2 regions of the Providencia sp. LY12 genome follow, and region 2 is predicted to be linked to the other one. Evidence: predicted binding sites of a transcription regulator. Region 2 holds the regulator's gene; the other holds the start of a gene.
The links. Region 2 encodes sigma-54, which starts transcription at its own class of promoters, with help from an activator protein. Its sites were predicted from a motif close to GTTGGCACANNTTTCGCTNT; they were not measured.

Region 1: a site for sigma-54 is predicted at 11,074-11,093, ahead of glnA (glutamate--ammonia ligase). Genes of this name have one in related genera too.

What each region holds. Positions count from the first base shown of each region.
Region 1 covers NZ_CM172594.1:307,366-324,147, forward strand. The annotation lists gene ACY3ZI_RS01365 (fimbrial protein) at 144-638, opposite strand; gene ACY3ZI_RS01370 (fimbrial protein) at 648-1,163, opposite strand; gene ACY3ZI_RS01375 (fimbrial protein) at 1,172-2,146, opposite strand; gene ACY3ZI_RS01380 (fimbria/pilus outer membrane usher protein) at 2,161-4,650, opposite strand; gene ACY3ZI_RS01385 (fimbrial biogenesis chaperone) at 4,675-5,346, opposite strand; gene ACY3ZI_RS01390 (fimbrial protein) at 5,422-5,952, opposite strand; gene ACY3ZI_RS01395 (helix-turn-helix domain-containing protein) at 6,423-6,686, opposite strand; gene glnG (nitrogen regulation protein NR(I)) at 6,866-8,314, opposite strand; gene glnL (nitrogen regulation protein NR(II)) at 8,324-9,373, opposite strand; gene glnA (glutamate--ammonia ligase) at 9,538-10,947, opposite strand; gene ACY3ZI_RS01415 (PadR family transcriptional regulator) at 11,295-12,125, opposite strand; gene typA (ribosome-dependent GTPase TypA) at 12,552-14,375, shown strand; gene yihX (glucose-1-phosphatase) at 14,626-15,240, shown strand; gene dtd (D-aminoacyl-tRNA deacylase) at 15,296-15,733, shown strand; gene fabY (fatty acid biosynthesis protein FabY) at 15,760-16,683, shown strand; gene ACY3ZI_RS01440 (AsmA family protein) at 16,780-16,782, opposite strand, start outside.
Region 2 covers NZ_CM172594.1:3,650,126-3,666,907, forward strand. The annotation lists gene ibaG (BolA family iron metabolism protein IbaG) at 1-191, opposite strand, end outside; gene mlaB (lipid asymmetry maintenance protein MlaB) at 329-619, opposite strand; gene mlaC (phospholipid-binding protein MlaC) at 621-1,250, opposite strand; gene mlaD (outer membrane lipid asymmetry maintenance protein MlaD) at 1,286-1,831, opposite strand; gene mlaE (lipid asymmetry maintenance ABC transporter permease subunit MlaE) at 1,835-2,617, opposite strand; gene mlaF (phospholipid ABC transporter ATP-binding protein MlaF) at 2,624-3,427, opposite strand; gene kdsD (arabinose-5-phosphate isomerase KdsD) at 3,811-4,779, shown strand; gene kdsC (3-deoxy-manno-octulosonate-8-phosphatase KdsC) at 4,807-5,367, shown strand; gene lptC (LPS export ABC transporter periplasmic protein LptC) at 5,384-5,977, shown strand; gene lptA (lipopolysaccharide ABC transporter substrate-binding protein LptA) at 5,961-6,518, shown strand; gene lptB (LPS export ABC transporter ATP-binding protein) at 6,524-7,249, shown strand; gene rpoN (RNA polymerase factor sigma-54) at 7,334-8,779, shown strand; gene hpf (ribosome hibernation promoting factor) at 8,803-9,090, shown strand; gene ptsN (PTS IIA-like nitrogen regulatory protein PtsN) at 9,179-9,646, shown strand; gene rapZ (RNase adapter RapZ) at 9,827-10,681, shown strand; gene npr (PTS phosphocarrier protein NPr) at 10,678-10,950, shown strand; gene rnk (nucleoside diphosphate kinase regulator) at 11,151-11,561, shown strand; gene pmbA (metalloprotease PmbA) at 11,696-13,036, opposite strand; gene yjgA (ribosome biogenesis factor YjgA) at 13,220-13,765, shown strand; gene ACY3ZI_RS17440 (RBBP9/YdeN family alpha/beta hydrolase) at 13,823-14,386, opposite strand; gene ACY3ZI_RS17445 (barstar family protein) at 14,448-14,756, opposite strand; gene ACY3ZI_RS17450 (ribonuclease domain-containing protein) at 14,770-15,291, opposite strand; gene tldD (metalloprotease TldD) at 15,385-16,782, opposite strand, start outside.

The DNA of each region.
Region 1 (16,782 bases), 980 kb from region 2:
GTTATCCGTTTTATATGGAGGTTAATAATTAAAATTTCAATTAGAGAGTGCTATTTTCATCCCATTAATAATATTTTTCATAATAAGAGCATTGCATTAAGAATGTCTTTAACGGATAACGATATAAATATCATATTCCTTTATTAAGGATATATAACTGAAAACTCTAAATGGCTTTTAAAATCTCCAGCAGTAAACATAGGCTGTAAACTTACCATTCTTGCAGATAGTGGAATTTCGGCACTTTTAGTGGCGCTATTGATAGCCACATCTACCATACTGCCATTTTTAATGGTCGTTTTATTATTTGTTTGCGCGAGATGCAGCAAGCTTCCAGTGGAACTGCCTGTATTCACAAAATAGTTATTGTCGATGGTATCGGGTGTTCCGTTAACACTGAATTTGGCATTTTTGGTTGTCACAGGGCAATCAACCAATTTAATAGAAAAATCCACCCATGGGCTTTGGGCTGGGTTACGATAATTCCAACGATTTATTTTACCTAACTCTACGTTATAGCTGGTGTTTTCGATTTTGCAGGGCATGGCAATCACATTGCCATGCACCTTAATATTGACGGTTTCTGCCATTGCAGGTAACGCTAATAGTCCCAATATACTGAATAAAAATATTTTCATTAGCTGCTCCTATAGATAGGTAATGGTGGCAGTAATATTGGCGGATAAGGTGCCCGCAGTACCATTACCGAGTGAAGAAAATGCCCGTGTACGTAGAGGTACACTCACCAAAGATTGCCCATTGGTGGGAACCGTTAATACTTTAGTATTGCCTAGCGGAGTTGCGCCATCGCCACTTTGCAATTGAATGGCTATATTGGCGGCGGTGCCGCTATTTTTATATAGGCTATTGATATCCGCGTTATCCCCTGTGCCTGTGAAGGTTAATTTCACATTATTGATATATGCGGAGCAATCTTTTAATTCAATATTAAAGGTTTTCCAAGGTGAGGCGCCTTGTGCAGAAATAAAGGAATCTAAACCTATATTCGTAAGGTCAACATCAATATTATTTCCAGCAGATAAATTACAGGTAGCTGCTTTAATATTACCCTTAAAATTTACTGTTACAGTATCCGCTGCATTAACCAATAATGGCTGAGAAAAAATATTTATAGTTAATAGTGTGAATATTATTTTCTTCATGGGCGCCTCTATTCATAGCGAATATTAATTGTTGCTGTGCCGTTGGCAGAGCCAGGGGTGACTTTATCTGCGGTCTTGATGTAACGCGCTTTCCAACCAAAGATATGCTCGCCTGCTGCAACGTTATTTTTTATTGTTTGTTTGCTTCCCAAAGGAATAGGGTTTTTATCTGCATCAATGAGTTGTATGGCAATACCGGTAGCTTTATCTGTGCCGGATAAAGCCAACTGCCCTTGAGCAGCATTAACAACACCACTAGTTCCTGTAACGGTTGCTTTAATATTGGTTCCGGCTAAGCAGCTTAAGGTAATCGGGATATCAACTTCTCTACTGGTGCTGCCAACAGTAGGAAATTGAGTGTCATACCAATCACCTAAGTCGATATTTAATGTGGAATTTTTTACTCCGCAGTTTGCAACTAAAATTCTGAAGTTACTTCTAAAATGCAGGTTACCTGCATCTAATGATTTTTTAAGTGTTTGACTATATGCTCTATTATAAGCCAATTGACCCGCTGGAAATACGCCTGATTGATTAACAGTTCCCACTCTTTTAATGGTTAACTTCCAAGCCATACGAGTAAAGCTAAAATTGTTTGGGGGCTGGGGGTTATAATAATAAACAGAGTAAGCCCCACTTCCCATTTGTGGGCTGGAAAAAACAAGCTGTAATGTGAGGGAAATACCGGGTATATTAGTTGGCTTTATTTGATTAGAACTAGGGAAATCATTGGCCCAACGAAACCATCCCGTCATGAAGGTAAAATTACAGCTATTACTATCACTAGTTGAGTAACTAAATGTATTTGACGTGATTGGAATATCGATCACTTTTAATATGGTCTCAGAGCTATCATATTGAACAAAAATAGTTTGATCTGGAACATATACATTACCTATTGGATAAGGATTAAACTTACAAATTGAAAAAGAATAGCTAGAATAAAAAAATGTTATGAACAGTATTGAAATTACTTTATTCATTATAATTTTCCCTATTACTGACAAATAGCATCAGTTTTATATAAACCAATATAATTCGTTAATCCCGCCAAGTTATAATTCACCTGACACTGTTGCTTATCGTTATATTGAATCGTAAATGAACCGCGCTCCGGCATTCCTGACAGATAAATTTCCCCATCATTTCCGACCATCGCATTGAGCTGATTATTGCTTGGGAAAATTGCCTGCGCCCCGAATGGCACGGGTTTACCATCTTTAAAATGCAACGTCATGATGGCGCGATAGCCCACATTGGCATTAAAGCTAGCTTTAGCAATTGCCCCACGGCTTGGTGCCACATTCTGGGTGGTTAACTCCATTTCGGTATCATCCGGCAATTTACTGGTATCAATTTGGATACCATTGCTGCGATACGCGGTGACATACGGCACTAACGCATAGCCTTGCCCGTTGGTTTGGATACCGGTTTGGTTCAATATCGGGACATTAGCGGCATCTGGAATTTCCACCAATGCCGCGGTTTCTCCCAGCTGCTGGCCGAGAACTACCCCTCCAGAATGGGCGACCACACTGCCGCTAGCACCGTAGTACAGGTTGTAATTATTGGTGCTGTAACCCGTACCCCCAGTGACTTCCCCATATTGTCCACGGTAGCTGGCATTTAAGTTACCGGAAGCCCCAGAATCGCGGGTTGGGAAGTTTTGCTGAGCACTCCAGTTCAAGCGATTATCCAGTTGCGTTGCTGAAACACCCATGCTGCCCGAGGAGCCATTGCTACTGCTGTTTGTGCCATTAAGGTTGTAATAGAAAGTGCTATCAAACAGGCTAAATGGCACACTCACCGTAAAGGCAAACTGGTGATCATCGTCTTTATTACGTCCATCGTAGTTATTTGGGTTGGTGTTTTTGTTATAGCTATAATTCACCCCATAGCTAATGTCGTTCCAGCTATTGTTATAGCCAATGGTTGTTGACTGCGTTTTGCGATCGCTATTCCAGTAATCTTCACTCACAAAACCTACCGACAAGGAACCCCAGCCGTCCCCTAAGCTTTGGCTGAGGGTGATTTCTCCACGGTTACGGCGGCGCTCATGTAATGCGGTAAATGCTTCTTTTCGATAGCCATCAAACACTTCCGACAAGCTATAAAACCCTTTAGTGGAATAACGATAGCCCGCTAAAGCGATGTTGGTGCCAATATCATTCAGGTTTTTGTTATAGCGAAAACGGTAGGATTGTCCGCTCTCTTTTTCACCATTACTGAGGGTCGAACTGGCGTGGGTGACATCGATAGATAATGCACCAAATCGCCCTAAGTTTTGCCCTGAACCGATGGAGTAAGCCTGATATTTGTCACTGACTTGGCTTCCGCCAAACAGAGTCACCCCCCAAGGCAGCCCGTAAGTTAGTGCAAATTGCGCAAAGGTTTTTTTATCCACGCTACTGTCATAACTGCGGTATTGCCCGCCCGTCACGCTATAGGAGAGATAGCCTTCACGTTGTAAAACCGGTAAAGAGGCAAACGGAATAATTTGGTACTGTTCGCTACCGTTGGCTTCTTTAATCGTAACGTGTAAGTCCCCACTCCCCCCTGTAGGGTAGAGATCGTTAATTTCAAACGGACCTGCTGCAACATCGGTTTGGTAAATGGTGTAACCGTTTTGACGAATGGTGATCTGCGCATTACTGCGCGCGATACCCCGTACCACTGGTGCGTACCCACGTAGGCTTTCTGGATTCATATCATCGTCAGTGGAGAGTTGCACCCCACGAAACGGCACACTGTCGAAAATATCGGACGGTGATGAGCTGTCCCCAAGGATCAGCTGACTTTTTATCGCATTGATATTACGGCTTAAATAGGTATATACCGTGTCCCACTTATTGCGTTGCCCATCACTACTTTGCCACGTGGTGTAGTTGCGCAGACGCCACGGACCGATATTCAGCCCTGGGCGCAAGTTCACATAGTTGGAATTGCTGCTGTTATTATCATTTTTACGATCGATACTGCGCGAGCCGTTATAGCTGTAATTGAGTAACAGGGCAGTGATCCCATTGTCGATCGCCGCGAGATCCACATAGCCGCGCGGGTTCATGTTCAATGCAATCTGCGGAATGCTTAAATAAAGGCGCTGAGAACCAAATTCAAACTCACTTTTGGCATCAGGAATCGCAGATAAATTAATGCATTGGTTACCCGCGACTCGCAGCTCAGGGTATTCCCCGACTTTAACCCCAACATCTTTCAGGTCAGAGAGCGTTAAGCAAGGCTCCAGTTCATTATTTTTATTGGTGGAAAAGCTAACACTTTTTGAGCCAATCAAGCTCTTATTAATGTAAATATCCACATAATATTGACCCGGTAATTGTTCATTACGCTCAAACTGTTCTAAGTCCACGGATTCTTTATTCGGTAGCTCAAGAAATTCAGGATCAAAATAGGTGTCCGTTTCTGCCGAAGACGTCGCAATATAGCCTAGAGATAAAAATAGGCTAAGGCATATTTTATTTATTTTCATAGATAAACCTAACTATCCTTAAGGCTATATTTTTATTTCTGCTGGATTATTGGCGGAGCCATAATCATTAATCACTTCCCATTTAATGGTTCCGTGTAATTCAGGATTGTTAATATTGAAGCTTTTCTCTGAAAACGGTGCGACATAAGAAATATTTTCTGCGCTCTTCCCATTAAATTTAATACTCTGGAAGTTCATGTAATAAGGTGTTGGGTTATTAACAGTAATGGCTTTACTATTTTTCGACCACTTAAGTTTTTTTTGCTCTTCATTAAAATCGACATTCGTTAATGAATCAGGACGATAAATTAATTTCATCTGAGTTTTGAACGCGATCTTTAGTGAGTTTTCTGATTTTTTCTCTGTTGCAGGAATTGTTTTTACATTTAACCAAAATAAAGATTCTCTATCTTTTGGTAGAGAGTCTTGGGTTAGAAATATCCGTAATGCATTAGTCTTTTCTTGGTTTAAACGAAAAAGTGGTGGCGTAATAGTAAAGTCCGTTTGCTTGCCTTCATTGGCATTTTCAATCCATGATTGAATTAAATAAGGAATTTTATCTGGATTTTCTACACTAATACTCACGTCTTTCTTCCCTTCAGGATAAATGACGCGGGTACCACCAATAATGACACCAGCATTGGCTGTACTGATAAGTGCGAAAAAAAAGATAAAAATAGTAATTATTGATTTCATATAGCCACCACTGAGTTATAACAAAACAAAAAATAAATCACTAAGGCTTATATCCATATAAACCTTAAATTGAAATTAGTTATAATTAATTGTGAATGTTGCCGTTGAGTTTGCTAAACCAGCACTGACAGCATCAGACATTGCAATATAACGTGCGGTAAAATCTAAATTATTTACAACCGTTTCTTTTAGGGCATATTCACTGGATGCGGTATATAAAGGAACAGTAATTCCTTTAACGTCTTGAATTTGAATACCAACATCTTTAGCAATTCCAGATGCTCCCGCATTGGTTAACTGCAGAACACTGCTATCACCTTCATAAGAAACGCCATCAAATTTTACCGTTGCAGTGGTTACTGCGGCAGGGCAGTTTTCTAATTGAATGGAAAACTTAGTGGCAGCAGCAGTACTACCAGTACCTGTTAATGATGTTTTAGAGACTTTACCTAAGTTCACTTGAATAGCATCGGAACCAGTTGCTAGTTGGCAAGCGTTATTGATAATTTCGCCCGTGAAATTAATATCACCATCTTTGGCAAAGCCATTAGCAGAAATTAATAAAGTTCCTGTTGCAATTAACGATGCAATAATCTGTTTTTTCATTTTAACTCTCCGAACTGAGTTCGATATAAAATATAATTTTGTGAATGTTTTTCGCTTGTGAATTAAAGCTTAAGTATTTTGTGTTTGTTTTTATAAATAAACAAGTTTGTGTTTTTTTAGATTTTAAATTTCATCTTGAGTTACGGTTATTTATTTTTGTTTTAAATTCACTATACGGGTGGGGTTTTTATTTAGGTTAATTTGGAAAATTGAAATATTAATAATTTCAATTTCAATGTGAATTGAAAATAAAAATTAAATGTCAGGATTTATTTTAGAGTACGAGATTGTACAAAAACACGCTTTATGGGTTGGGAGAGTGAGATTTTATCTTAAATGTAAAATATTGATGGCAGGTTTTGACGTAAAATAATGTTCGTATTTATACATTGATTTATTTTTTATGGATCTAAATTATCCTATTTCAATCATGAAATAAGATTAGTCTCTTTGTGTATATCTTGTAGTGACTACTTTTTATTAAGATAATGTAAAATAAATTTCTTCTCCGCTTCACTAAATATAAAAAAGCTTAATAAACTAATCTCAAAATAATCGGCGTATTGTTTTAGTTTATCGACGGGAATTCGTGCCTTTCCTTTTTCATATTTCAGCTGTTGAAATTCGCAAACACCAATTTCATCCGCTAGTTCTTTTAATGACAAATGATGATATTCACGGATTAATGTTATTTTATGCCCAATAATTTCGGATATTGTATGATTTTCGCGCATAGGAAACCCTCAATGACGGTATATTGACAGATGATGGTTATCGAGCATCGATATTCAATTAGTGCGGCTTTTTGATGATATTTTATTGATAATCAATATTAACCAATGAAAAGTTAACACGTTTTTTCGCGTGTTAACTTAATTAAATCATAGCCGCTAGATGGTGAGCTTTCTAGAAATTAATCTTCGATACCCAGCTCTTTTAATTTTCGCGTTAGGGTATTTCGACCCCAGCCTAATAAGCGAGCTGCTTCTTGCTTATGTCCGTGGGTATATTTGAGGGCGCAATTGAGCATGGTTTTCTCTAATAACGGCATGGCGTCATTAAATAAATTTTGCTGACCAGCGTTCAGTGCGGAATCAGTCCATTTTTCTAAGAGATCAAACCATGCAAGGTTAGGATCTTGAGAATGGATGGCGGATGAAGCAGGATCTTTCGCTGACTTGTTGGATTCTTGCTTATTAAATAGATCGCTTGGTAAATCTTGCGGAAGCACCTCTTGGCTAGCTGCCATCACGGTTAACCAACGGCAGACGTTCTCCAATTGGCGCACATTTCCCGACCAAGAATAGCGTTGAAGAATTTTAATGCTGTCAGGGTGCAGAACTTTGCTTTCTACCCCTAACTCCTTGGCGGTATTTTGCAAAAAGTAATGGGCGAGGCGAGGAATATCTTCAATGCGTTCGCGTAATGGCGGAAGCTGCACGCGGATAACATTCAATCGATGGAATAAATCTTCGCGGAATAATCCTTCTTCCACACGTTTTTCTAAGTTTTGATGCGTTGCGGCGATAATACGCACGTCGACCTTAACAGGGGTATAGCCACCAATTCGGTAAAATTGCCCTTCAGCCAGTACTCGCAATAAGCGCGTTTGCACATCCAGCGGCATATCACCGATTTCATCGAGGAATAAAGAACCTCGGTTCGCTTGTTCAAAACGGCCTTGGCGAACTTGGGAAGCGCCTGTAAAAGCCCCTTTTTCATGACCAAATAGCTCGGATTCAATTAAATCTTTTGGGATTGCCGCCATATTTAAGGCGATAAAAGGTTCGTTGGCGCGTGGGCTGTGTTGATGTAATGCGTGGGCAACGAGCTCTTTACCTGTACCAGATTCCCCGTTGATAAGCACACTAATTGAGGAGCGGGAAAGGCGTCCAATGATCCGATACACCTCCTGCATGGCAGGGGCTTCGCCGATCATAGTAGAAGAAATTATGGGAGCTTGTGGCTTATCGCTAGCAGTGCTGTTTTGCTCACGGCTGTGGTTTAGTGCGCGTTCCACTAAGGCGACGGTTTCATCAATATCAAAGGGTTTAGGGAGATAGTCAAAAGCGCCAGATTGATAAGCGTTAACGGCGGCATCTAAATCGGAATGCGCGGTCATGATGATAATCGGCAGTAATGGATGTGACTGTTTTAACTGGCTGAGTAAGGTAAGTCCATCCATGCCCGGCATACGAATATCGGAGAGCAATACGTCAGGGCGGTCATTGTCGAGGGCTGCAAGCACTGCATCAGCGCTGTCAAAACAGGTGCAATTAAGTTCGGCACTGTTGAGCGCACGCTCCAGTACCCAGCGGATTGAACTGTCGTCATCAACAACCCAGATTTTTCCCTTCTGCATGGCTATCTCCTATTTTTTGATGGGTAGATAAATAGAAAACTCGGTGTGACCCGGCCAACTGTTAAACTCAATTTTCCCCGCATGTTGATCCACTAGACTGCGCGCGATAGATAAGCCTAAGCCAGTGCCATCAGGGCGACCGCTGACCATCGGATAAAACAGCGTATCTTGGATAGCGAGTGGAATACCGGGACCGTTATCTTCAATATCAATCCGTGCGGCAAGGCGGTAGCGCTCCCCTTGCAACATCACCTGAAATGCGGTGCGAGTGCGCAAAGTGATGATGCCACCCGTATCGCCAAGCGCTTGCAAGGCGTTACGCGTGATATTGAGCAGCACTTGCTCCACTTGGTCTGGATAGTATTCCAGATCGGGGAGGCTTGGATCGTAATCGCGAACCAGCGTGATATTGTCTGGTTTTTCTAACCCGACTAAGCGCATCACATTTTCCACACTATGATGGATACTTTGCTCGGTTTTCGGTCCCGGATATTGAGGTCCTAATAACCTATCGACTAAGGCACGTAGGCGATCGGCTTGCTCAATAATCACTTGGGTATATTCATTTAGCTGCGGGTCGGGCAGCGCCTTAGACAATAATTGCGCCGCGCCACGTAAGCCACCCAATGGGTTTTTGATTTCATGGGCAAGTCCACGGATCAATTCACGGGCAGCAAGCTGCTGGGCATTTTGCGCTAACTCTTGGCTAAGGCGTCGCTGGCTATCCAATTGGGACAGCTCGACAAGAATAAATTGGTCGGACAGAGGCTGAGCACTCAATGACATCATGTGAGAGTGGTTATTAAGCACCAGTGTCACTTCGTTTTCGGTAAAGCTGTGGCCGGTTTTGAGGCTATTGAGCATCTGCTCATCATTTAATGAACAATAGTTGAATAGTAAAGGAAGTGGGGTGCCATAGAGCTTACGGGGGCTTTGTGCCAAAATTTGTAAGGCAGCATGGTTGGCATAATGGATGATTAAATCGTAATCCAGCACTAATACGCTGTTAATTAAGGAATCGAGGAGATGTTCGGGGACAGGTAAATGCTCGGCTTTCATGTAATATTGCTCCTGCACTATTTTGGTGCATTATACGTTATTTACTGATTAACCGATACGTCGAAGCCAATATTTGCAGTTTATCACTCAGTGCAGAGAAAAGGCCCCATCCAAAGATGGGGCAAGTGCTTCACGGCAACAAAGACTATCAGTGGAACGGCGTGTTACGCACTGTAGTACATTTCAAATTCGAGTGGGTGTGGCGCCATACGAACGCGTTGGATATCAGCACGCAGTAATTCGATGTAAGCGTCGATAGCATCGTCAGTAAAGACACCACCACGAGTTAAGAACTCACGGTTTTTATCCAGTTCAGCCAGAGCTTCATCTAAAGAGCCAGCCACTGTTGGGATCTCTTTCGCTTCTTCTGGCGGTAAGTCGTACAGGTTTTTGTCCATTGCATCGCCTGGGTGGATCTTGTTGATGATGCCATCAAGACCTGCCATTAACTGAGCAGCAAACGCTAAGTATGGGTTAGCCGCTGGGTCTGGGAAGCGAACTTCGATACGACGTGCTTTCGTGCTTGCAACCACTGGGATACGGATAGAAGCAGAGCGGTTACGTGCAGAGTAAGCCAGCATGACTGGCGCTTCAAAACCTGGGACTAAACGCTTGTAGGAGTTAGTCGTTGGGTTAGTGAACGCGTTCAGTGCGCGAGCGTGTTTGATGATACCGCCGATGTAGTACAGCGCCATCTCAGATAACCCGCCGTATTTGTCGCCTGCAAACAGGTTCACGCCACCTTTAGATAAAGACATGTGGCAGTGCATACCGGAACCGTTATCACCAACTAATGGTTTTGGCATAAAGGTTGCGGTCTTGCCGTATGCGTGTGCAACGTTATGGACAACGTATTTGTAAATTTGAGTCTCATCCGCTTTTTTGGTCATGGTATTAAAGCGAGTTGCGATTTCGTTTTGGCCTGCAGTTGCCACTTCATGGTGGTGAGCTTCAACCACTAAGCCCATCTCTTCCATTGTGGTACACATAGCTGAACGTAAATCTTGTGATGAGTCTACTGGTGGTACTGGGAAGTAACCGCCTTTCACAGCTGGACGGTGACCTTTGTTACCGCCTTCGTATTTAGTGCCAGTGTTCCATGCGGCTTCGATATCATCGATGTGATAGTAGCTGCTGTGCATGCTGTTGCCGAAGCGGATGTCATCGAACACGAAAAATTCTGGTTCAGGCCCAAATAACACCATATCCGCAATGCCGCTAGAACGCAGGTAATCTTCAGCACGTTTAGAGATAGAGCGGGGGTCGCGATCATAACCTTGCATAGTGCCTGGCTCTAAAATGTCGCAACGAATGATTAAGGTATTATCGGCGTAGAATGGGTCTAACATTGCGGTAGATGCATCAGGCATTAATACCATGTCAGACTCGTTGATGCCTTTCCAGCCACCGATGGATGAGCCATCAAACATTTGACCTTCTTCAAAGAAGTCTTCGTCAACTTGATGAGCAGGGATAGTGATGTGTTGCTCTTTACCTTTAGTATCAGTAAAACGCAGATCAATAAATCTTACATTGTGCTCTTCGATTAACGATAAAACATGTTTAGCGGACATTCTCGGCTCTCCTGGTCGGGTCTAATCAACTTACGCAGCAATTAAGGTGTGCATGAGTTGGTTTATCTGGCTTCGCAAGATTAATGATTATTTCATTAACAATATTGCAAGCTCTCTAGGGTTATATAAGCGAAAAGCGTGCCAACTTTTAAAATCATCGTAAATGGGGATGATGACAAGAAGATGGCAATGATTAGGCTAAAAAACAGTCTATCACTGCGCTGTATTGGTGCAAGGAAAAGATTTGTCGCACCAATATGGTGCAATTAATGGAAAGCGGAAACAAAAACGGCGTAGTGCCATTGATTGGCGCCACACCGTTGGTATTTTTAGAGATATAAAAAGGTTTATTCGTCATTACTGTCAGTTAATAACGTGTTTACTTCTTCAATTTGTTTGACGGCATCATTGATGATCGCTGCAATTTGATGAGTTTGTTCTTCATTTAATTGCTTGAGCACCATTTTATGGCGGAGCAAGGCTTTAAAACGGCTCACTGCCATTTCGATATCTTCTGATAAGTTGCTGCCTTGCTGTAGTTCACGGGCTTTGGCTAATTTACGGCTGATAACGGCTTCAGTTTCTTTATTCTGCGCGAGGTGTTCAGTGCCTTCAGGCGTAATAGAGAAACTTTTGCGGTTGCGCTCGACAATTTGCGATTCCAAAAAGCCTTGTTCTTCTAATAGCGTTAAGGTTGGGTAAATGACGCCCGGGCTTGGGACATATAAGCCATTGGATGCTTCTTGGATGTCTTTAATGATTTCATAGCCATAGCTTGGTTTTTTTGCCACTAAAGAGAGCACCATAATGTGCAAATCGCCGTGGTCGAATAGGCGGCGTAAGCCTTTGCCGCGCCCACGACCGTGACGACCTTCGCCGTGGCAGCCTTCATCACGTCCGCGACCATGACGACCCTCGCCGTGACAGCCTTCACCGTGTCCACGACCGTGACGACCCTCGCCGTGACAGCCTTCACCGTGTCCACGACCGTGACGACCCTCGCCGTGACAGCCTTCACCGTGTCCACGACCGTGACGACCTTCGCCGTGACAACATTCCCCGTGGTCATGACCATGGCGATGTTCTTGGTGCTCGCTATTGTGGCAGCAGCCACCGTGTCCTCGTTGATGTTCGTCATGATGTGAGGCATAAACATGACGGCATTGATGTATTCTCATAGGAACCTCTGTTATTATTTCGATATATCTAAATTGCGTTGATGAGTTCACTTTATTCCGATATATCTAAATTGTCAAATTAGATATATCTAAATAATAAAAAATACATTGAAATGAGTGATAGACGAAGAAAGTTTATTTTTTATTCTTTTTTTCGGCTGCTAATATTTCCTTTTTAGCGTATTATCCTGCCACTTTGTGATTTCCTAGTGCTGATAATTGCTATTTTTTTGAGCATCTTTGCACGACGACGCAACTGAATGTTTTTTAGCTAAAAACTTTTTTAATAGTGATGGCTTTCACATTTATTCCACTTGTGTGGAAAAACGTGTAAAATAACAGCAAATTAACGTAGAAAGTATGCTTTGGGCATTACAACAACTCATAAAGCATATTCCTTTCCTGTCAATTAAACGGTAAAAATCCTTGTCAATTCAAAACTTAAGAAACATCGCCATCATCGCTCACGTTGACCATGGCAAGACAACACTGGTTGGTAAATTACTGCAACAGTCCGGCACTTTCGGTGAACGTGAAACTGTTGATGAGCGTGTTATGGACTCCAATGACTTGGAGAAAGAGCGTGGTATTACAATCCTTGCTAAAAACACCGCTATCCAATGGAATGGTTATCACATCAATATCGTAGACACCCCAGGTCACGCCGACTTTGGTGGTGAAGTTGAACGTGTTATGTCCATGGTTGACTGCGTTCTGCTGGTTGTTGATGCGATGGACGGCCCAATGCCACAAACTCGCTTCGTAACGCAAAAAGCGTTCGACCACGGTTTACGTCCAATTGTTGTTATCAACAAAGTTGACCGCCCAGGCGCGCGTCCTGATTGGGTTGTTGACCAAGTATTCGACTTATTCGTGAACTTAGGTGCTACGGATGAGCAATTAGATTTCCCTATCGTTTATGCATCTGCATTAAACGGTATCGCTGGTCTTGACCATACTGATATGGCTGAAGACATGACTCCACTGTACGAAGCTATCGTGGAACACGTTGAGCCACCAGCAGTTGATCTGGAAGGTCCATTCCAGATGCAAGTTTCTCAGTTAGATTACAACAGCTACTTAGGTGTTATCGGTATCGGTCGCATCAAGCGTGGTACTGTTAAACCTAACCAACAAGTGACTGTTATCGATAGCGAAGGTAAGACTCGCAACGGTAAAATCGGTAAAGTTCTGACTCACTTAGGTTTAGAGCGTATTGATTCACAACAAGCTGAAGCTGGCGACATTGTTGCACTGACTGGTTTAGGTGAGCTGAATATTTCTGACACTATCTGCCAAGTGGGTAACGTTGAAGCATTGCCTGCACTGGCGGTTGATGAGCCTACAGTTAGCATGTTCTACTGTGTTAACACCTCACCATTCTGTGGTAAAGAAGGTAAGTTCGTTACTTCACGTCAAATCCTTGATCGTCTGAATAAAGAACTGGTTCACAACGTTGCACTGCGTGTTGAAGAAACTCAAGATCCAGATGCATTCCGCGTTTCTGGTCGTGGTGAGCTGCACTTATCTGTTCTGATCGAAAACATGCGTCGTGAAGGCTTCGAATTAGCCGTTTCTCGTCCAAAAGTTATCGTTCGTGAAATCGATGGTCGTAAACAAGAGCCATTCGAACAAGTGACTTTGGATGTTGAAGAACAAAACCAAGGCGACGTGATGAAAGCGTTAGGTGAGCGTAAAGGTGACCTGCGTGACATGATGCCAGATGGTAAAGGTCGTGTACGTTTAGACTATATCATTCCTAGCCGTGGCCTGATTGGCTTCCGTACTGAGTTCATGACTATGACTTCAGGTACTGGCTTACTGTACTCCACATTCAGCCACTACGACGATGTTCGCCCAGGCGAAATCGGCGGCCGTCAAAACGGTGTTCTGATCTCTAACGGTCAAGGTAAAGCAGTTGCATACGCACTTTACAGCCTGCAAGATCGCGGTAAGTTATTCTTAGGTCACGGTGCTGAAGTGTATGAAGGCCAAATCATCGGTATTCACTCACGTTCTAACGACCTGACTGTTAACTGCTTAACCGGTAAAAAACTGACTAACATGCGTGCATCAGGTACTGATGAAGCGACAACTCTGTCACCACCTATCAAAATGACTCTGGAACAAGCTCTTGAGTTTATCGATGATGATGAACTAGTTGAAGTAACTCCACTGTCAATTCGTCTGCGTAAGCGTCACTTGACAGAGAACGATCGCCGTCGTGCTGGCCGTTCTAAAGAAGATTAATCGTTAGTCTTTGAATTAAAATAGAAGGTGCCAAATATGGCACCTTTTTTTATGCCCGAAAATTGAACGATAGACAAATTTAGTTATATCAGCGGATAAAATTTGTTTATCCAGACACAAACACAGTTCCTCTAGCCAATTTGCTTAATCGATAAATTGAAAAAATAACCTTAATAATCCTCAATTAGGGCTGTTCAGTTGCCTCAATAATGATTAAAGTAAATTTAATGAATAACTAAGAGGACAATTTATGCTGTATATCTTCGATATGGGTAATGTGATTATTGATATCGACTTCAATCGTGTGTTTGATAAGTGGTCTGAACTAAGTGGTACCCCAAGTTCAGAAATCAAAAAGCGATTCACTTTTGGCAATATCTTCCAACTCCACGAGTGTGGCAAAATTTCAGATATCGAATTTGCTGAACTGCTCTGTGAAGAATTGGGTATCACCCTAAGCTTTGAAGATTTTGCAGAAGGCTGGCACTCAATTTTCATCTCACTAAGACCAGAAGTCATTGATATTATGGAGCGTCTGCGTGAGCAAGGTCATCGCGTTGTCGTGTTATCTAACACTAATCGCCTGCATCTTGATTATTGGCCAGAACACTACCCTGAAATTGCAGCGTCCTCTGACTTCCTGTATCTATCCCAAGATTTAGGAATGCGTAAGCCAGACCCAGAAATTTTCAAATATGTTCTGGAATCTGAAGAATTTGAAGCAGCTGATGCGGTATTCTTTGATGATGTAGAAGAAAACGTAAAAGCGGCTGAAGCACTTGGTATCAAAGGTGTTCATGTCTTGAATAAAGACACCGTTCCTGAATATTTTCGTACTTACGACTTTAGCGCCGAAGTCGAATAATCCAGTTCTTAATAAGGAGTAACGGCGACGTTACTCCTTTTTTTATCGAGTACCCATGATTGCATTAATCCAAAGAGTCACTCACGCGAGTGTGGTTGTTGATGAAAAAACAGTAGGGCAAATTGGCCCTGGTCTTTTAGTTCTGCTCGGTGTTGAAAAAGACGATGATGAGCAGAAAGCAAAACGCCTTTGTGAGAAAGTCCTTGGCTATCGTATTTTTAGCGATGAACAAGGCAAAATGAACCTTAACGTTCAACAAGCTGGCGGAAGCTTATTAGTGGTTTCGCAGTTTACGTTAGCCGCAGATACCAAGAAAGGGATGCGCCCAAGTTTCTCCGGCGGTGCGGAACCGGCGAAAGCGGATCAGCTGTATCAATATTTTGTTGAACAAAGCCGTGCACAAGGCATCGTGACAGAAACCGGTGAATTTGCGGCGGACATGCAGGTTAGCCTGACCAATGATGGCCCCGTGACTTTTTGGCTACAAGTGTAGAAAAATCGCTTAAGGGAGGGGGAGAGATGTACCACCTACGGACACCAAAAGATGAACTTGAATTCGCTGCATACTACCAATTTCGCTGGTCAATGCTGCGAGAACCGTTCAAACAACCCCTTGGCTCTGAAAAAGACGGTTATGATTTAACCGCTCACCATCAAATGGTGGTTGATGAAAAAAATCGTATTTTGGCCATTGGGCGCCTATATATTAATGCCGATAATGAAGGCGCTATTCGCTTTCTCGCGGTTAATCCTGTCATGCAAGGCAAGGGTTTAGGCAAACTGATTATTATGGCGCTTGAAACCATTGCAAGGCGCGAAGGTGTTAAACGCATCGTTTCCAGTGTTCGAGAAGAAGCCGTGCCATTCTTCGCCAAAATGGGTTTTGAACGTCGTGGTGAAGTCACTGGGGAGCTAAAAACCCCTGTTCGACACTATTTGATGATCAAACCGATTGAAACCCTTGACCAAATTCTCCATCGTCCGGATTGGTGCGGTGAGCTTCAACAAGCTTGGCACAAGCATATTCCATTAAGTGAAAAAATGGGTGTACGTATTGAACAGTACACAGGAAAGCGCTTTGTGACGACAATGCCAGAAGCTGGCAACCAAAATCCTCATAATACTATTTTTGCTGGAAGTCAGTTTTCTCTCGCCACGTTAACTGGCTGGGGAATGATTTGGCTACTGCTGCAAGAGCATCAATTAGGCGGAGAAATCGTTCTGGTAGATGCCAATATTCGCTACGCAAAACCCGTTAGTGGACGCCCAACCGCAGTGGCAGATCTCTCACATCTTAGTGGGGATTTAGATCGCCTCGCCCGAGGAAGTAAAGCGCGGGTAAAACTGGAAGTGCATGTGAGCAATGCAGAAAACCAAGTGGGTGCGGTATTTAGCGGCATATACATGGTGCTGCCAGAAACGAAAAAAGAGAAAAGCGAATAATGTTTTTAGGTGGCTGACTGTTTTTGGTGAAGAATCGAAAAAGCAGGCCATCTGAAGGGATGAGCCTGCTTTTTTATTGCTTACTAACTCACTGCTTTA
Region 2 (16,782 bases):
GCATGAATTCGATTGTCCGCAATATATTCCATTAACGGCGCATAGACTGCTTGCTGCTGTTTAACACGGCTCATGCCGTCAAAAAGGCTGCCAACAGCGATAACTTGAAAATGACTGCCATCGCCATTCACTATCACTTCATCCAGTGACAGCTTTTCCATTAAGACTTGTTTAATTTCGTTGGTATCCATAATGACTCAATTTTGTAATTAATTATGATAATAAATATAGCCATCTATCCTAAAGGATTCAGCTTAACACTTAAACTAAAGAAAACGCTTCTGGTGTATAAAAACACTCAGAAGCGCTATTTTTTACATAACTTGACTTAATCCATCAGCAGGGATTTTACCCCGTACAATTCCATCAAGGTATTCAAATTATCACTCACACCAACAATACCTAAATGGCTTTGTTGGGACTGATACTCACCTTTTAAGCGTACTAGCATTGCCAGTCCGGTAGAATCCACATGAGTTAAAGCAGAAACATCAACTTGCTCAACTTGGGTCAATAGTGTTTGGCGCTTGTCCCAAAATTCAACCAGAGAATCGCGATTTAAAATACCGGAAAAAGCCAATGTTTTGTTATTTTTCGTCCAAGATAACAGACTACTCATCTTAATTGTTCTCTTCTAACGTAATCGGCACCTGAGCACTACGTTGTAATTGAGCAGTCAATCCATCAATACCTTGCTTACGCAGAATATCACCCCACTCATTTTGCTTGGTGGTAATCATACTCACGCCTTCTGCAATCATGTCATACGCCTGCCAGTAACCTGTTTTACTGTTTTTACGCCATTGGAAATCCAAACGTACTGGAGGGCGACCATTAGTATCATTGATGGTCACACGGATAGCGACAATATTTTTGTCGCCAATCGGCTGCTCAGGAGCGATGGTGTACGTTTGACCGTGATACATTGCCAGTGCTTGACCGTAAACTTGCTCAAGATAAGACTCAAATGCTTTAAAATACGCATCGCGCTGCGCTGGGGTAGCATCTTTATAATAAGTCCCTAATACCAACGCGCCCGCATATTTAATTTGCACATATGGCAGTAACTCTTCACGCACGATGGTACGTAAGTAATCTGGGTTTTGTTTGATTTGAGGCTGCTGTGCTTTTAAGCGATCGAAAGTTTTCGCTGCGGCTTCTTCCATAAGCTTATAAGGATTAGTTTGGTCAATCGCCATCGCAAATGGCGCAACCACTAACATAGCTATCATTATTAAACGTTTAAACATAATTCATTCCTTTTAAGTTCACAGGGAATTACAACTTAGTGAGCAACAGGCTCTGACGGTGCCGCAACATGAGCCTCTGGCGCAGATGCTGGCGCAGCTGCAGAACCTTGGCTATCACCACTCTTATACAAGAATTGACCAATTAAATCTTCCAGTACCATTGCCGGTTTGGTGTCTTCTAAACGACTGCCATCTTTTAACATCGCAATCCCCATATCTTCATCATAAGGACCGATATTCATGGCGATATACTGTTCACCAAGCAGGCCTGAAGTACGAATTGATAGCGAGCTGGAATCAGGAATATTGTCATATTCGCTGAGTAAATCGATTTGAACGTCGGGAATATAGTTCTTTTTATCTAAAGAAATATTCGCAACCCGTCCCACGACAACGCCACCGACTTTGATTGGAGAGCCGACTTTTAAGCCACCCACGTTTTCAAAAGAGGCGGAAATTCGGTAAGTTGACTGACTACCAATCGATTGTAAATCCGCCACTTTTAAGCAGAGGAACACAATTGCGGCGATCGCCAGCAACATAAAACAACCCACCCATATTTCACTTTTTTTACTTTGCATGACTTAGTTCCCAAACATCAGTGCTGTCAGTACGAAATCTAACCCTAGAACCGATAATGATGCATGCACAACAGTTTTCGTCGTTGCACGGCTAATTCCTTCCGAGGTTGGAATCGCATCATAACCATTAAATAGTGCAATCCACGTTACCGTGATTGCAAAGACTAAACTCTTGATAAAACAGTTCACTAAATCCAATCGCCACTCGACGGAAGATTGCATGGATGACCAGAAGAAGCCCGGGTCAATCCCTTTCCAATCCACACCAACAATGGCACCACCGATAATACCGACGGCAACAAAGATCAGCGATAACAGCGGCATGCTAATGAATCCAGCCCAAAATCTTGGGGCAACAACACGGCGCAGAGGATCCACCGCCATCATTTCTAAACTTGAAATCTGCTCAGTGGCTTTCATCAAACCAATTTCTGCGGTTAATGCCGAACCAGCTCGTCCCGCAAACAACAGCGCAGTGACCACAGGCCCCAGTTCGCGCAATAGTGAGAGCGCAACCATCATGCCAAGGCTCGCTTCTGCACTGAACGTCGTCAGTACCAAATAACCTTGTAAGCCGAGCACCATCCCGATAAACAGACCGGACACCGCCACAATGAGTAGAGACTGAACCCCTACCGAATAAAGCTGTTTAACTAACAGCGGCCACTGCTTGCCAAACTCAGGTTTGCCAAATAGTGCACCAAATAATAAATAGCCTGCTCGACCAAAAGCCGCAAATGTTTCAATCCATCGACGTCCGAAGGCAGCAATCGCCTTAATTATCATGTTCATTTACCCTAATAAATCAGCCGAATAGTCATTGGCAGGAAAGCGGAATGGCACAGGGCCATCAGCGATACCGTCCATAAACTGTCTGACGCGCGGATCTTGGTTTTCACGTAATTCTTCCCCAGTTCCTTTCGCAATAACATGCTGCTGCGCCACAATATACGCTTTATCGGCAATACTTAGCACTTCAGGAACATCATGGGAAACCACCACGCAAGTAACGCCTAACGCTTGGTTGAGTTCATCAATCAGTTTGACCAAAACCCCCATCGTAATTGGGTCTTGCCCTACAAACGGCTCATCAAACATAATCAGGTCAGGATCCAGAGCGATAGCTCTTGCCAGCGCCGCACGGCGTGCCATTCCCCCTGAAAGTTCTGATGGCATTAATTTAGCGGCTCCGCGTAACCCCACCGCCTCTAATTTCATCATCACCGTCGTATGAATCAATGATTCCGGTAAATTAGTGTGCTCACGCAAAGGGAAAGCCACGTTATTGAAAACGTCCATATCGGTAAACAAGGCACCGGATTGGAATAACATGCTCATTTTTTTACGCGATTGGTATAACTTAGAACGAGACAGCGCAGGAATATTATCGCCATCAAACCAGATTTCACCTTCCTCTGGGCGCAGTTGTCCGCCAATCAGTCTGAGCAATGTGGTTTTACCAATCCCTGAAGGCCCCATAATCGCAGTAATTTTACCACGAGGCACAGTTAGGTTAATATTTTCGAATATTTTCCTATTGCCCCGCGTAAATGACATGTTTTTGACTTCGATTAAGTTCTCTGTCTGTGCTTGCATCGTTTAATAGCTCGTTATAGGTCAAACTATGATTCTGCCTAAATAAATTCAGGGTTTTACAGAAACATAAACCAAATAGTATTAACTAATATTTTACCTAATTAATAGAAGATAGCTCTTAGAAATTTATATATCCAACCATAAGGGTAAGAGAATTAAAAAAATTTTTTTTGGGCATCGGTGCGGTTAATCCCTAAAAGGCTCTTTTGAGCTCAAATCGCTAATAAAGACTCATAACCATGACATTCATAAAAGCTTAGAGACAAAATACTTACTGATACTAAGTATTCGTTATACAATCCGATTTCTCTTTTTTGATCTAACCGAAACTTTGGATCCAACCGACACTTTTGATTCACCCGAAAACACACATGGAATTAGACATGTCAAATATCGATTTTCAGAAAGTAGGTAAAGAAGTTCTCCATATCGAACGCGAAGGTCTGAAAAACCTAGAACAATATATTAATCATGACTTTGACCTTGCTTGCCAGCAAATCTTTGCTTGTCAGGGAAAAGTGGTCGTTATGGGGATGGGGAAATCAGGGCATATTGGACGGAAAATTGCGGCGACGCTTGCCAGCACAGGAACGCCTTCATTTTTCGTGCACCCTGGAGAAGCTAGCCATGGCGATTTAGGGATGATCTCCAATAAAGACGTTGTATTAGCGATTTCGAACTCTGGTGAATCAGGAGAGATCTTAGCCCTTCTGCCAGTGTTAAAGCGTATCAAAGTCCCACTGATCTGCATGACCAATAACCCAGACAGTAACATGGGCAAATATGCAGATATCCATTTATGCATAAAAGTGCCGCAAGAAGCCTGCCCACTAGGTTTGGCACCAACAACAAGTACCACGGCAACATTAGTGATGGGCGATGCGTTAGCCATTGCATTATTAACCGCCCGCGGCTTCACCGCAGACGATTTTGCGCTATCTCATCCAGGGGGCGCACTTGGGCGCAAACTTTTACTCTTAGTTCGTGATTTAATGAGTACCGGTGACGATGTCCCTCATATTCCGAAAAGTGCCACATTACGCGAAGCCCTTGTGGAAATTACCCGTAAAAAGCTGGGTATGACCGTCATTTGTGATGACGATATGAATATTCAAGGGATATTCACGGATGGGGATTTGCGCCGTATTTTTGATATGGGCATCGACCTTAATAATGCCAAAATTGCCGATTTAATGACGCCGGGCGGTATTCGAGTCGCGCCAGGTATGCTAGCTGTTGAAGCGCTGAACCTGATGCAATCTCGCCATGTCACGTCGTTATTAGTGGCAGATGGCGACCAATTAGTGGGTGTTCTCCATATGCACGACCTACTGCAAGCGGGTGTGGTATAAGTCGAAAGTATACATAAAGGAAATAGAATGAACCCTAATTATCAGAATACTTGCTATGGGTCTGTAGCAAATTCTGTGATAGAAAAAGCGACCAAAATTAAACTGCTTATCTGTGATGTCGATGGCGTGATGTCCGACGGTTTAATTTATATGGGGAATAATGGCGAAGAATTAAAAGCCTTTAATGTCCGCGATGGGTATGGCATTCGCTGCCTATTAACCTCAGGTATCGAAGTCGCTATTATCACCGGACGCAAAGCTAAATTGCTGGAAGACAGAGCCCAAACGTTAGGTATTACATATCTTTACCAAGGACAAAGCGATAAGCTTTTGGCGTATCGCGAACTGTTAGATAAACTACAACTAACAGAAGAGCAAACAGCTTACATTGGTGATGACCTCATTGACTGGCCCGTGATGGCAAAAGTTGGGTTATCCGTTGCGGTTGCTGATGCACACCCTTTGTTATTACCTAAAGCAGACTATGTAACACATATTGGTGGCGGAAAAGGGGCAGTACGTGAACTCTGCGACCTGATTCTGTTATCCCAAAATAAACTGGAAGAAGCTAAAGGCTTGTCGATTTAAAGAACAGATATCATTCATGAGCAACGCAAAAAAGTGGTTAATCATTGTTTTATCCCTCATTGTACTGGGGCTAATTGGTTGGAACTTTTCGGTTTACGATGACTCCAAACCATTAACAACCGAAATCAATGACGGGAAACCTAATTATCAAACTGATGATTCGGTAACTTTCGTCTATAATCCTGCGGGCGATTTAGCCTATAAACTCGCCGCGAGCAAAGTTGATAATTATACCGATGGGAAAATCACGTGGTTTACCAATCCGGTATTAACCACTTATAACGATGCGGGTACGCCGACTTGGACGGTGAAATCCATTAAGGCAAGATTAACCAAAGAGCGTGTGCTCTACCTGTATAGCGATGTTCAAGTTGACAGTTTGACTCCTGAGCCTCAAATCCAGCGCATTACCACAGATAATGCGGTGGTCAATCTAGTCACACAAGATGTTTCATCTGACGATAAAGTTACCATTATCGGACACGGGCTAAATTCAACGGGCTTAAAAATGAAGGGGAACCTTCGTACAAGAACCGCTGAATTAATTGAAGATGTTAAAACTCACTATGAGTTACAACCAAAAGAGCAACACAATGAATCAAGTAACTAAGAAAAGTTTTATTCAAGGGGCTATTGCAAGTGCAATTTTGGCTCTTAGCCTACCGGCAATGGCACTGAAAACAGATACCCAACAACCGATGACCATTAATTCGGTTAAGCAATCTCTTGATTTAGAAAAAAATATCACCACATTTACTGATGACGTTGTTATCAAGCAAGGTTCCATTGATATTCGTGCCAACAAAGTTGTTGTGACTCGCCCAAGCAGCGATTCCGATAAAATCGTCATTGAAGCATTTGGTACGCCAGTGACTTTCTTCCAGTTACAAGACGATGGCAAACCAATTAAAGGTCACGCATCCAAAGCACGTTATGAAGTTGATCAACAGCTGGTGACATTAACGGGTGATGCCTACCTTGAGCAGCTCGATAGTAATATCAAAGGCGATAAGATCACTTACGTCGTTCCAACGCAAAAAATGGAAGCGTTCAGCGATAAAGGCAAGCGCGTAACAACTGTCTTATTACCAGCCCAGTTACAAGAGAAAGGCCCAGCAGCGCAGGGTTCATCAACAAGTAAGAGTAAATAATTGTTATGGCAACACTAACCGCAGAGAATCTGGCAAAATCCTATAAAAAACGCAGCGTAGTCACTGACGTCAGCCTGGAAGTGAAATCAGGGGAAATCGTCGGTCTCTTAGGCCCTAACGGTGCGGGTAAAACGACCACTTTTTATATGGTAGTCGGCATTGTTCAGCGGGATGCTGGTAAAATTTTAATTGATGGTGAGGATATTAGCTTACTTCCTCTGCATGAGCGCGCTCGTCGTGGCATTGGCTATCTTCCTCAAGAAGCATCTATTTTCCGCCGCCTCAGTGTGTATGATAACCTGATGGCCGTGTTAGAAATTCGCCCTGACTTAACCTCAGAACAGCGCAAAGAGCGCGCTGAAGAGCTGATGGAGGAGTTCAGTATTACTCACCTGCGTGATAGCGTAGGTCAGTCACTGTCCGGTGGTGAGCGTCGTCGAGTAGAAATTGCACGCGCCCTCGCTGCTAATCCAAAATTTATCCTGTTAGATGAGCCGTTTGCAGGGGTTGACCCGATTTCCGTTTTGGATATCAAAAAAATCATCCAACACTTGCGTGACTATGGGCTTGGCGTGTTAATCACCGACCATAACGTCCGCGAAACTCTCGATGTTTGCGAGCGTGCTTACATTGTCAGCCAAGGGCACTTGATTGCTCACGGCTCACCAGAGATGATCCTTGAAAACGAGCAAGTGAAACGTGTTTATTTGGGTGAAGGCTTTAGACTGTAGTTTGTAGACTGTCGTTTGTAGTATTGCCTTGTTGGTTGTCATGACATTGGTTGTGTAAGTGGTAATGGAGAATAAAGCACATTCATGAAGCAAAGTTTGCAGCTCAGAATCAGTCAACAACTTGCAATGACACCTCAATTGCAACAGGCCATCCGCCTGTTGCAGTTATCCACACTTGAGCTTCAACAAGAAATTCAACTCGCACTTGAAACCAACCCTCTGCTTGAACAAGAAGAGTCATCCTCTGAGCAAGAGAACTTAGATAACCTAGGCAACGACACTGACAGCAGCGAAATCGATACCAAAGATGCCCTTGAAAACGCGGATATGCCCGATGAGCTTCCACTAGATGCTGATTGGGATGAAATCTATACAGCAGGTACCCCGTCGGGCACTAGCAACGACTACAGCTTCGATGAACTTCCTGTTTACCAAGGGGAAACTACCCAAACACTGCAAGATTATCTAATCTGGCAAGCGGATCTCACCCCGTTTACCGATACCGATCGCGCGATTGCGACTTCGATTATCGATTCAATTGATGATTCAGGCTATCTAACAAGCTCAATCAGTGAGATCCACGAAGGGATTGATGACCCCGATATCACCTTAGAAGAAGTCGTTGCCGTTTTAAAACGTATCCAGCATTTTGACCCATTAGGCGTGGCAGCTCAGGATCTCAAAGAGTGTTTGTTGATCCAGCTCTCTTTATACCCAAAAGAGACAATTGGTCTGCAAGAAGCTAGACTGATTATTAGCAATCATATTGATTTACTGGCAAATCGTGATTTTCGGCAACTGAGCAAACTGACCCGCTTAAAAGAAGATGCGCTGAAAACAGCAATTGACCTGATCCTTACGCTGAATCCCAAGCCAGGGCAGTCAATCAATACGGGTGAATCGGAATATGTTATTCCCGATGTGCTGGTGAAAAAAGTCGGTGGGCACTGGCAAGTTGAGTTAAATACAGATAGCATCCCTAAGTTAAGCATCAATAATCATTATGCTTCAATGGCAAATGATTCAGCCAGCGAAAGTGACACGCAATATATTCGCAGTCACTTGCAGGATGCGAAATGGCTGATTAAAAGCTTAGAGAGCCGCCATGAAACATTACTTAAAGTGGCGACCTGTATTGTTGAGCAACAACAAGAATTTTTTGAGTTAGGCGAAGAGTATATGAAACCAATGATTTTGGCAGACATTGCCTATCAGGTGGACATGCATGAATCGACTATCTCCCGTGTGACAACTCAAAAATTTCTGCATAGTCCACGAGGCATTTTTGAGTTGAAGTATTTTTTCTCCAGTCACGTCAGCACGGACACCGGAGGAGAAGCCTCCTCCACTGCGATTCGTGCGCTGGTGAAGAAGCTGGTTGCTGCGGAAAACCCAGCAAAACCATTGAGTGACAGTAAATTGACGAGTATGCTGGCAGAGCAAGGTATACAAGTTGCTCGTCGAACTGTTGCTAAGTATCGTGAGTCATTATCTATTCCGCCATCAAATCAACGTAAACAGTTGGTTTAACCCAATAATATAAGGAAGATTGTATGGAATTTCAGATTACTGGACACAATATTGAAGTTACACCGGCATTGCGCGAAACGGTTGAGAAAAAACTCAAGAAATTAGAGCAATTGTTTGATCGTATTAACAGTATCCAAGTTGTTCTGAAAGTGGAAAAAGTTCAGCAAATTGCTGAAGCCACCCTGCAACTCAACGGCGCAGAAATTCACGCATCAGCGGAAGACGACGATATGTACGCGGCACTTGATTTACTCCTTGATAAGCTGTCACGCCAATTAACCAAACATAAAGAAAAACTGAGACAACACTAATACATTTAGCCAGTCGTTGACTGATTAATGTTCTGAACCAGATGGTGGCATACATCATCTGGTTTTGTAGTCCTAAGTGAATAATAAAATGAATAGTGATATAGAAATCCAATTAAGCGATGTTTTATCCGCCAGTTGCACACGTAATAATTTAGTTTGCACCAGTAAGAAGAGAGCATTAGAAATTATTAGTGAGTTAGCGGCCGCCGAGTTGGGATTGCCGGAAAATACGGTATTTGAAGCGTTACTAACCAGAGAAAAAGTTGGCACCACGGGTATTGGTGGTGGAATTGCAATCCCTCATGGCAAACTCAATGAAGGCGAAAGTGCACGCGCCGCTGGCGTATTTTTGCATTTAGAAGAGCCCATTGCGTTTGATGCGATTGATAACCAACCTGTTGATCTGCTTTTTGCATTACTTGTTCCATCGGATCAATGTAAAACTCACTTACATACGTTGTCTCTTATCGCTAAAAAATTAGCGGATAAAGCGTTCTGTAAGCGTCTGCGTAGTGCGCAAAGTGACGAAGAGTTATACCAGATCATCATTGAGTAAGTAATAACTGATATGTGTTGATGCCAGCCTAATGATATTGTTATGATTTCTTTCATTCGGCATCGTAAAACACCGCAAAATGCAAAATAGTCAGACGTGTTTGATCAATTAGAAATGTGTGATCAGTGAGAAATCGATCATTAAGATATAAATCCTTAAGAGACAGAAGGGAGTTAGCTCATGGTGCTGATGATTGTCAGCGGCCGTTCCGGTTCGGGAAAATCCGTTGCCCTACGCGCGCTGGAAGATATGGGTTTCTATTGTGTGGATAACCTGCCGGTAGTCTTACTGCCGGAATTGGCTAATTCACTTGCCGATCGCAATATTTCTGCGGCCGTGAGCATTGACGTGCGTAATATGCCCGACAATCCAGAAGTGTTTGAAGAAGCGATTGATAAACTGCCATCAACCTTCTCGCCACAACTGCTATTTCTGGATGCAGATCGCAACACATTAATTCGTCGTTACAGTGATACTCGTCGATTACACCCACTTTCAAGTAAAAATTTATCCTTAGAAAGTGCCATCGACGAAGAAAACGAGCTATTAGAACCGCTACGCTCCCGCGCTGACTTGGTCATTGATACCTCAGAAATGTCAGTGCACGAATTAGCGGAAATGCTCAGAACTCGCTTAATGGGCAAACGCGAGCGTGAGCTGACCATGGTGTTTGAGTCCTTCGGTTTCAAACACGGTATTCCCATTGATGCTGACTACGTTTTCGACGTGCGCTTTTTACCAAACCCACACTGGGATCCAAAACTGCGTCCAATGACCGGTTTAGATCGTCCCGTTGCGGCCTTCTTGGACAGACACACAGAAGTTCATAACTTTATTTACCAGACTCGTAGTTACTTAGAGTTATGGTTGCCGATGTTAGAAACCAATAACCGCAGCTACCTCACCGTCGCCATCGGCTGTACGGGAGGAAAACACCGTTCGGTGTACGTGGCAGAACAGCTGGCTGATTATTTCCGTTCCCGAGGGAAAAACGTCCAGTCACGCCACAGAACGTTGGAAAAACGCAAGCAATGACCGTCAAAGCAACGATTACGCTGAAAAACCGTCTTGGTATGCATGCCAGACCAGCAATGCTTCTCTATGATTTAGTTAAACAATTTAACTCTAGAGTCATTTTAAAAAATGACAGTCAAATTGAGGCCGAGGCGGATAGCGTTATTGCGATGTTGATGTTAGACTCGGAACAAGGCAGTAAAATTGATATCGAGGTTAGCGGACCCGATGAAGATTTGGCGTTATCCGCAATCATTAAACTGTTTGAAAGTGGATTTGACGAAGAGTAGCCCAACTCATTGCGTCATTACATCTTAGCGAACAGAGCGATATACATGGTTTTACACGCATAGGCACCGAGTTCGTGATCCCGATCTCTTCCCTTTAACGCCTATAGCGCCTAATATTTTACATAATCTATTTTCTAGCAAACACCCCCTGCCTTCTGGGTGGGGGGTGTTTGCTTTGTACGTCCCTATTGGAGTGTGGTATGACAAAGCCAACAATTATTATCAATGATTTAGATGCAGAACGCTTAGATGCCCTGATGGAGCAAGCCGCTTATGCGGGTACGCCTGTTGCTGAAGCACTAAACGACGAATTAGATCGCGCAGATATCGTCTCTCCACAAGAGATCCCTGCGGATGTGGTTACAATGAACAGCACTGTTCGTTTCTTAGATTTAATCAGTAACGAAGAGCGCACACGCACACTGGTTTATCCTGCCTCTCTCAAAGATAGTGCAGAACAACTGTCCGTGATGGCGCCAATCGGTGCAGCGTTATTAGGTTTACATGTTAACGACGAAATTAGCTGGGCGCTGCCAAACGGCGTAGAAACCCGTGTTCGTGTGTTAGAGATTGTTTATCAACCTGAAGCGGCTGGCGAGTTCCATCGCTAGTTGCGATGATCAACAAGAGAAAGAAGACTAGCCGAAAAAAGTTTCCATCAAGAAACTGTCGTTAGTCTTCAGGCGGTATTCAGGCACTCATTGAGTGCCTTTTTGCTATTTAGCGCTTATTGTTCAACTAGAACTTACTGCCCTGCAATACTCATTTCAGGGATCAACACAGAACCGCACTGAATATTACTGCGCGTTTCGATGTCATCGGCGATAGTCACCATATTCATCCACATATCCTTCAAATTACCCGCAATGGTAATCTCGCTCACCGGATACTGAATTTCGCCATTTTCTACCCAAAAACCGGATGCACCGCGGGAATAATCCCCCGTAATTCCACTCACACCCTGTCCCATCAGCTCAGTGACCACTAAGCCTGTTCCCATTTGCTTTAACAAAGCATCAAAAGATAAGCCTTGTCCTTCAATGCGCCAGTTATGAATTCCACCCGCATGACCTGTGCTTTGCAGACCCAGCTTACGCGCAGAATAACTGGTCATCAGCCAAGTTTGCAGAACGCCATTTTCCACAATATTGCGCTCAGTAGTACGCACACCTTCACTGTCAAATGGGGATGAGGCTAAGCCGCCCATTAAATGTGGCTGCTCATTAATAGTTAACCAGCTTGGTAAAATTTGTTTGCCAAGGCTATCCATTAAGAATGATGATTTACGATAAATGCTGCTGCCGCTGATAGCACCAACTAAATGACCAAATAACCCCGTCGCCACTTCTGAGGCAAAAATTACAGGTGCTTTCATAGTCGGTAATTTACGTGGTGATAAACGCGATAATGTACGACGAGCACACTCTTGCCCTACCCACTCAGGGGATTTTAATGCCTGCATGCTGCGTGCGATGGTATACGCATAATCGCGCTCCATTTCGCCATTTTGCTCAGCGATAACGCAGCTCGACATCGAATAACGGCTAGAACTGTAGCTCTTTAATAGACCTAGAGAGTTACCAAAGACACGGATACCATAGTGTCCATTGAAGCTACCGCCTTCCGTATTCACAATACGTGAATCTGCATTTAATGCGGTCATTTCCGCAATTGATGCCAGCTTGATGGCTTCCTCAGGGGAAAGCTCTGTAGCTTGAAATAGGTTTAAATCCGGCGCATCAAATGCCAGTAATGATTTGTCAGCAGGTCCTGCACACGGGTCTTCAGAAGTATAAGACGCAATATCAATCGCGGCTTGAACTGTACGCTCAATGGCTTCGTCGCTTAAATCTGTTGAAGATGCACTGCCTTTGCGCTGTTTATGGTAAACCGTGATCCCGAGCGCCCCATCACTGTTAAATTCCACATTCTCCACATCACCTTGGCGCGTGCTCACGCTAATGCCGGTGCTTTTATTGACTGCAACTTCAGCGCCATCACAACGGCTTTTGGCGAATTCCAATGCGTGGGCGACGGCTTGTTCTAATTGTTTACGTTGTTCGGCAACTTGTTCAGTAACACTCATGCATTTTGTCCAATAAAGAGGGGAAAAGTGATTTTCTACCTCGACATATCAATGTCAGGTAGTCATAAGGGGGTTTTCCCAGTTACAATAGAGTTAATCTATAAATGTTAACACTCACAACGCCGTAAATCATGCTAATTACTCGTAATTGCACGGCGGCGTTTAGTAAAAAGGAAAATCCCTATGGCCAAACAGCCTGAAGATTGGCTGGATGATATCCCAGCGCCCCAAGATGATGAGGACGATGAGATTATTTGGGTCAGCAAAAGCGAAATTAAACGCGATGCCGAGATCCTCAAAAAACTGGGGGCGGAACTTGTTGATTTAAGTAAAAGCGAGCTTGAGCGTATCCCATTAGACACTCAATTACTTGAAGCTATCGAATTAGCGCAAAAAATTAAGCGTGAAGGTCGTCGTCGTCAATTACAGCTTATTGGTAAACTGCTACGTTCCCGTGAGGTTGAACCGATCACTGAAGCCCTTGATAAGCTGAAAAACCGCCATAACCAGCAAGTTATTATTTTGCACAAGCTGGAAGATCTGCGTAACCGTTTATTAGCCGATGGCGATGAAGTCATTGAAGAAGTCGTTGCGCTATTCCCACAAACCGATCGCCAGCAACTGCGAGCACTAGTCCGCAACGCGAAGAAAGAGCGTGATGGAAATAAACCACCAAAAGCATTCCGCCAGATTTTCCAATATCTGAAAGAACTTTCTGATAGCAACTGATTTCCTGGTTTTATTCAATAAAAATCCCCCTATGTGGTAAAAACATAGGGGGATTTTTTAATACCAAAATCGTAGAAGATTGAGTAATGCAGGAAGTCGAGTATAGCCTTCTCTATCAAGAAAATGCCCAGCACTTTCCACCATCGTGACAGAGGTTTTTAATGCTTTTGCTAACTCAATTGAAGCGTCAGGATCCACGACCCAATCATTGGAAGAGATAATCGAAGCTCGCTTATCCGTTATGCCAATCAACTTATTATAATCCAATGAAAACTGAGTATGGTCAGCCAACTCAGACAACGAATCCAGCGAGCGATCAAACCCAGAAACTAGCACATAGCCGCCAATTTTAGCCCCTTCTGGTGCATTATTTTCCAGAAAGCGTAATACCGTAATGCACCCTAAACTGTGCCCAACTAAAATAGTATTTTCATCAAACTGAATATTGGCATCAAGTAAACATTTCTGCCATTTTTGCGGATCAGGAGAATTTGATTCTGGTAATGCAGGTACATCAACCGTCGCCCCTACCGCTTCTAATTCATCTTTTAACCAGTTAAACCAATTATCATTCGGTGATGCTGTATAACCATGAACAATGATAACTTTTTTACCGTCCACTTAATCGTCCTCAATATTAATCGCCACAAAAAATGGCTAAACGCAGAATCATTGCGCAAATCTAGCATGGGGTTTGTGAAGCATCATTCTCATTATTCGTAATATCTATGAGAAAAATAAACGCTTCGTCCAGCTCTTCTTCTGCTTCATTCATCAATTCAATCACCGATGAAAATTGCGTACGCTGAGCCGCCTTTAAATGGCTAAAAATCAGCGTAACGGGTAACTCTATTTCCCCAGTAATCACATCCCATAACCCATCGAGATTATGGCCAAACCATTTAGGAAGCGAGAACTGTTGCTGAAATTGCCGATAAAATTCCTCAAGGCTATCTATTTCACGAAAATCAAAAACGACGGTCTTGCTCATCGCTATCCCCCAATCATTTAACTTGTTGGAACGTTTTATAATGGTCTGTACTAACGAAGATCATTCCATCAGAGGAATAGAGTAGACGGTCTGCACCACGATGCCCGCAACGATAATTTATATCAGCTTCAAACCACTGGCGCCCATCAGCAATAGGTAAACCTTTTTCACGGTTAGAAAAACGGTCGCCACCGATGGCTCTACCAGGTAAAACTTCACATAAATTCCCTTTTTTAGCATCCCAACCCGCTTCTCTTGCCTGTTTTTTCGTCATGTAAAATGCAGGGAGCTTTTGGTATTTTTCCATAAAACTGACCACATTATTCTGAGCGGTCAGCTGATCAATCGTTTTTGGCGTTTCACCCGGAGTTATCGCTTCGCGGGAAGGCGGTGTGCTTTGTGTACTTGAAATAGTTTGTGTGGTTGATGATGTACCAGAAGATGGTTCCGGTGCGCCCTGCTCGCCACCTTTAAAGTACAGGCTAATCGCAATCAAAATTGCCATTAACACTAAAGAAATAATACGTTTATTCATAGTGCCTCAATCATTTTTGCTGTGCGGATAAATAATCGCCCCAGTCACATTCGTAACTAGGGCGAATAAATAAAAGACTATCTTAACGTGTGATTACGCGGTGCCACCCACGGTCATTTTATCGAGTTTCAGTGTTGGTTGCCCCACACCCACTGGCACGCTTTGCCCTTCTTTACCACAAACGCCCACGCCTTTATCCAGCGCAAGGTCATTACCTACCATGGAGATCTGCTGCATAGCTTCTACGCCAGAACCAATTAAGGTCGCGCCCTTTACTGGCGAGATAATTTTACCATTTTCAATTAAGTAAGCTTCTGAGGTTGAAAATACAAATTTACCCGATGTGATATCCACCTGACCACCACCAAAATTTGGTGCATACAACCCTTTTTCAACACTGGCAATAATCTCTTCCGGTGTTGATTCACCCGCTAACATATAGGTATTTGTCATGCGAGGCATTGGTAAATGAGCGTAAGATTCACGGCGCGCATTCCCAGTTGGTGCCACACCCATTAAACGCGCGTTATGCTTATCTTGAATGTAGTTACGTAGAATTCCATTCTCAATCAACACATTGTACTGACCCGGAACCCCTTCATCATCAATCGCTAATGAACCGCGACGCCCCGCAATGGTTCCATCATCCACCACAGTACACAGGGAAGATGCGACTTGCTCGCCCATTTTTCCTGAGAAAACAGAGGTGCCACGACGGTTAAAGTCACCTTCTAAACCATGCCCCACCGCTTCGTGGAGCAGAACTCCCGGCCAACCAGCACCTAATACTACAGGCATCATGCCAGCAGGAGCGGCAACTGCCGATAAATTCACTAACGCCATGCGTACCGCTTCACGGGCATACTGCTCCGCGACTACTTGCCCTTGATGGATTTCGAGGAAATATTCATAACCATAACGACCGCCGCCGCCGCTTGCTCCGCGTTCACGTTTGCCATCATGTTCCACCAGCACACTCACCGATAAACGTACCAGTGGGCGAATATCCGTTGCTAATGTGCCATCGGTGGCAGCGACTAACACTTGTTCGTACACACCTGTTAAGCTGGCATTCACTTCAATTACGCGAGGATCTTCAGCGCGCGCTACTTGGTCAACGCGATGCAGCAATTCAATTTTCTGCTCACGTGGTAAGCTACGCAAAGGATCCGCTTCAGAATAGAGTTTTTTGTAGTCTACATTGGTTAAAATCTGTGACTTTCCAGAGCCTTGTTCAGTCACGATACTACGGGCTGCAGTGGCGCTTTGGGTTAGTGCCAGCAATGAAATTTGGTCTGCATAGGCAAAACCCGTTTTTTCACCCGTAATCGCTCGAACCCCAACACCTTGGTCAATATTGTAGGAGCCATCTTTAATGATTCGATCTTCTAAAACCCATGATTCATGGTAGCTAGACTGAAAAAAGAGATCCCCATAATCAACACGGCGCTCAGATAGCAGCCCTAAAATATCATACAGATTATCTTGACC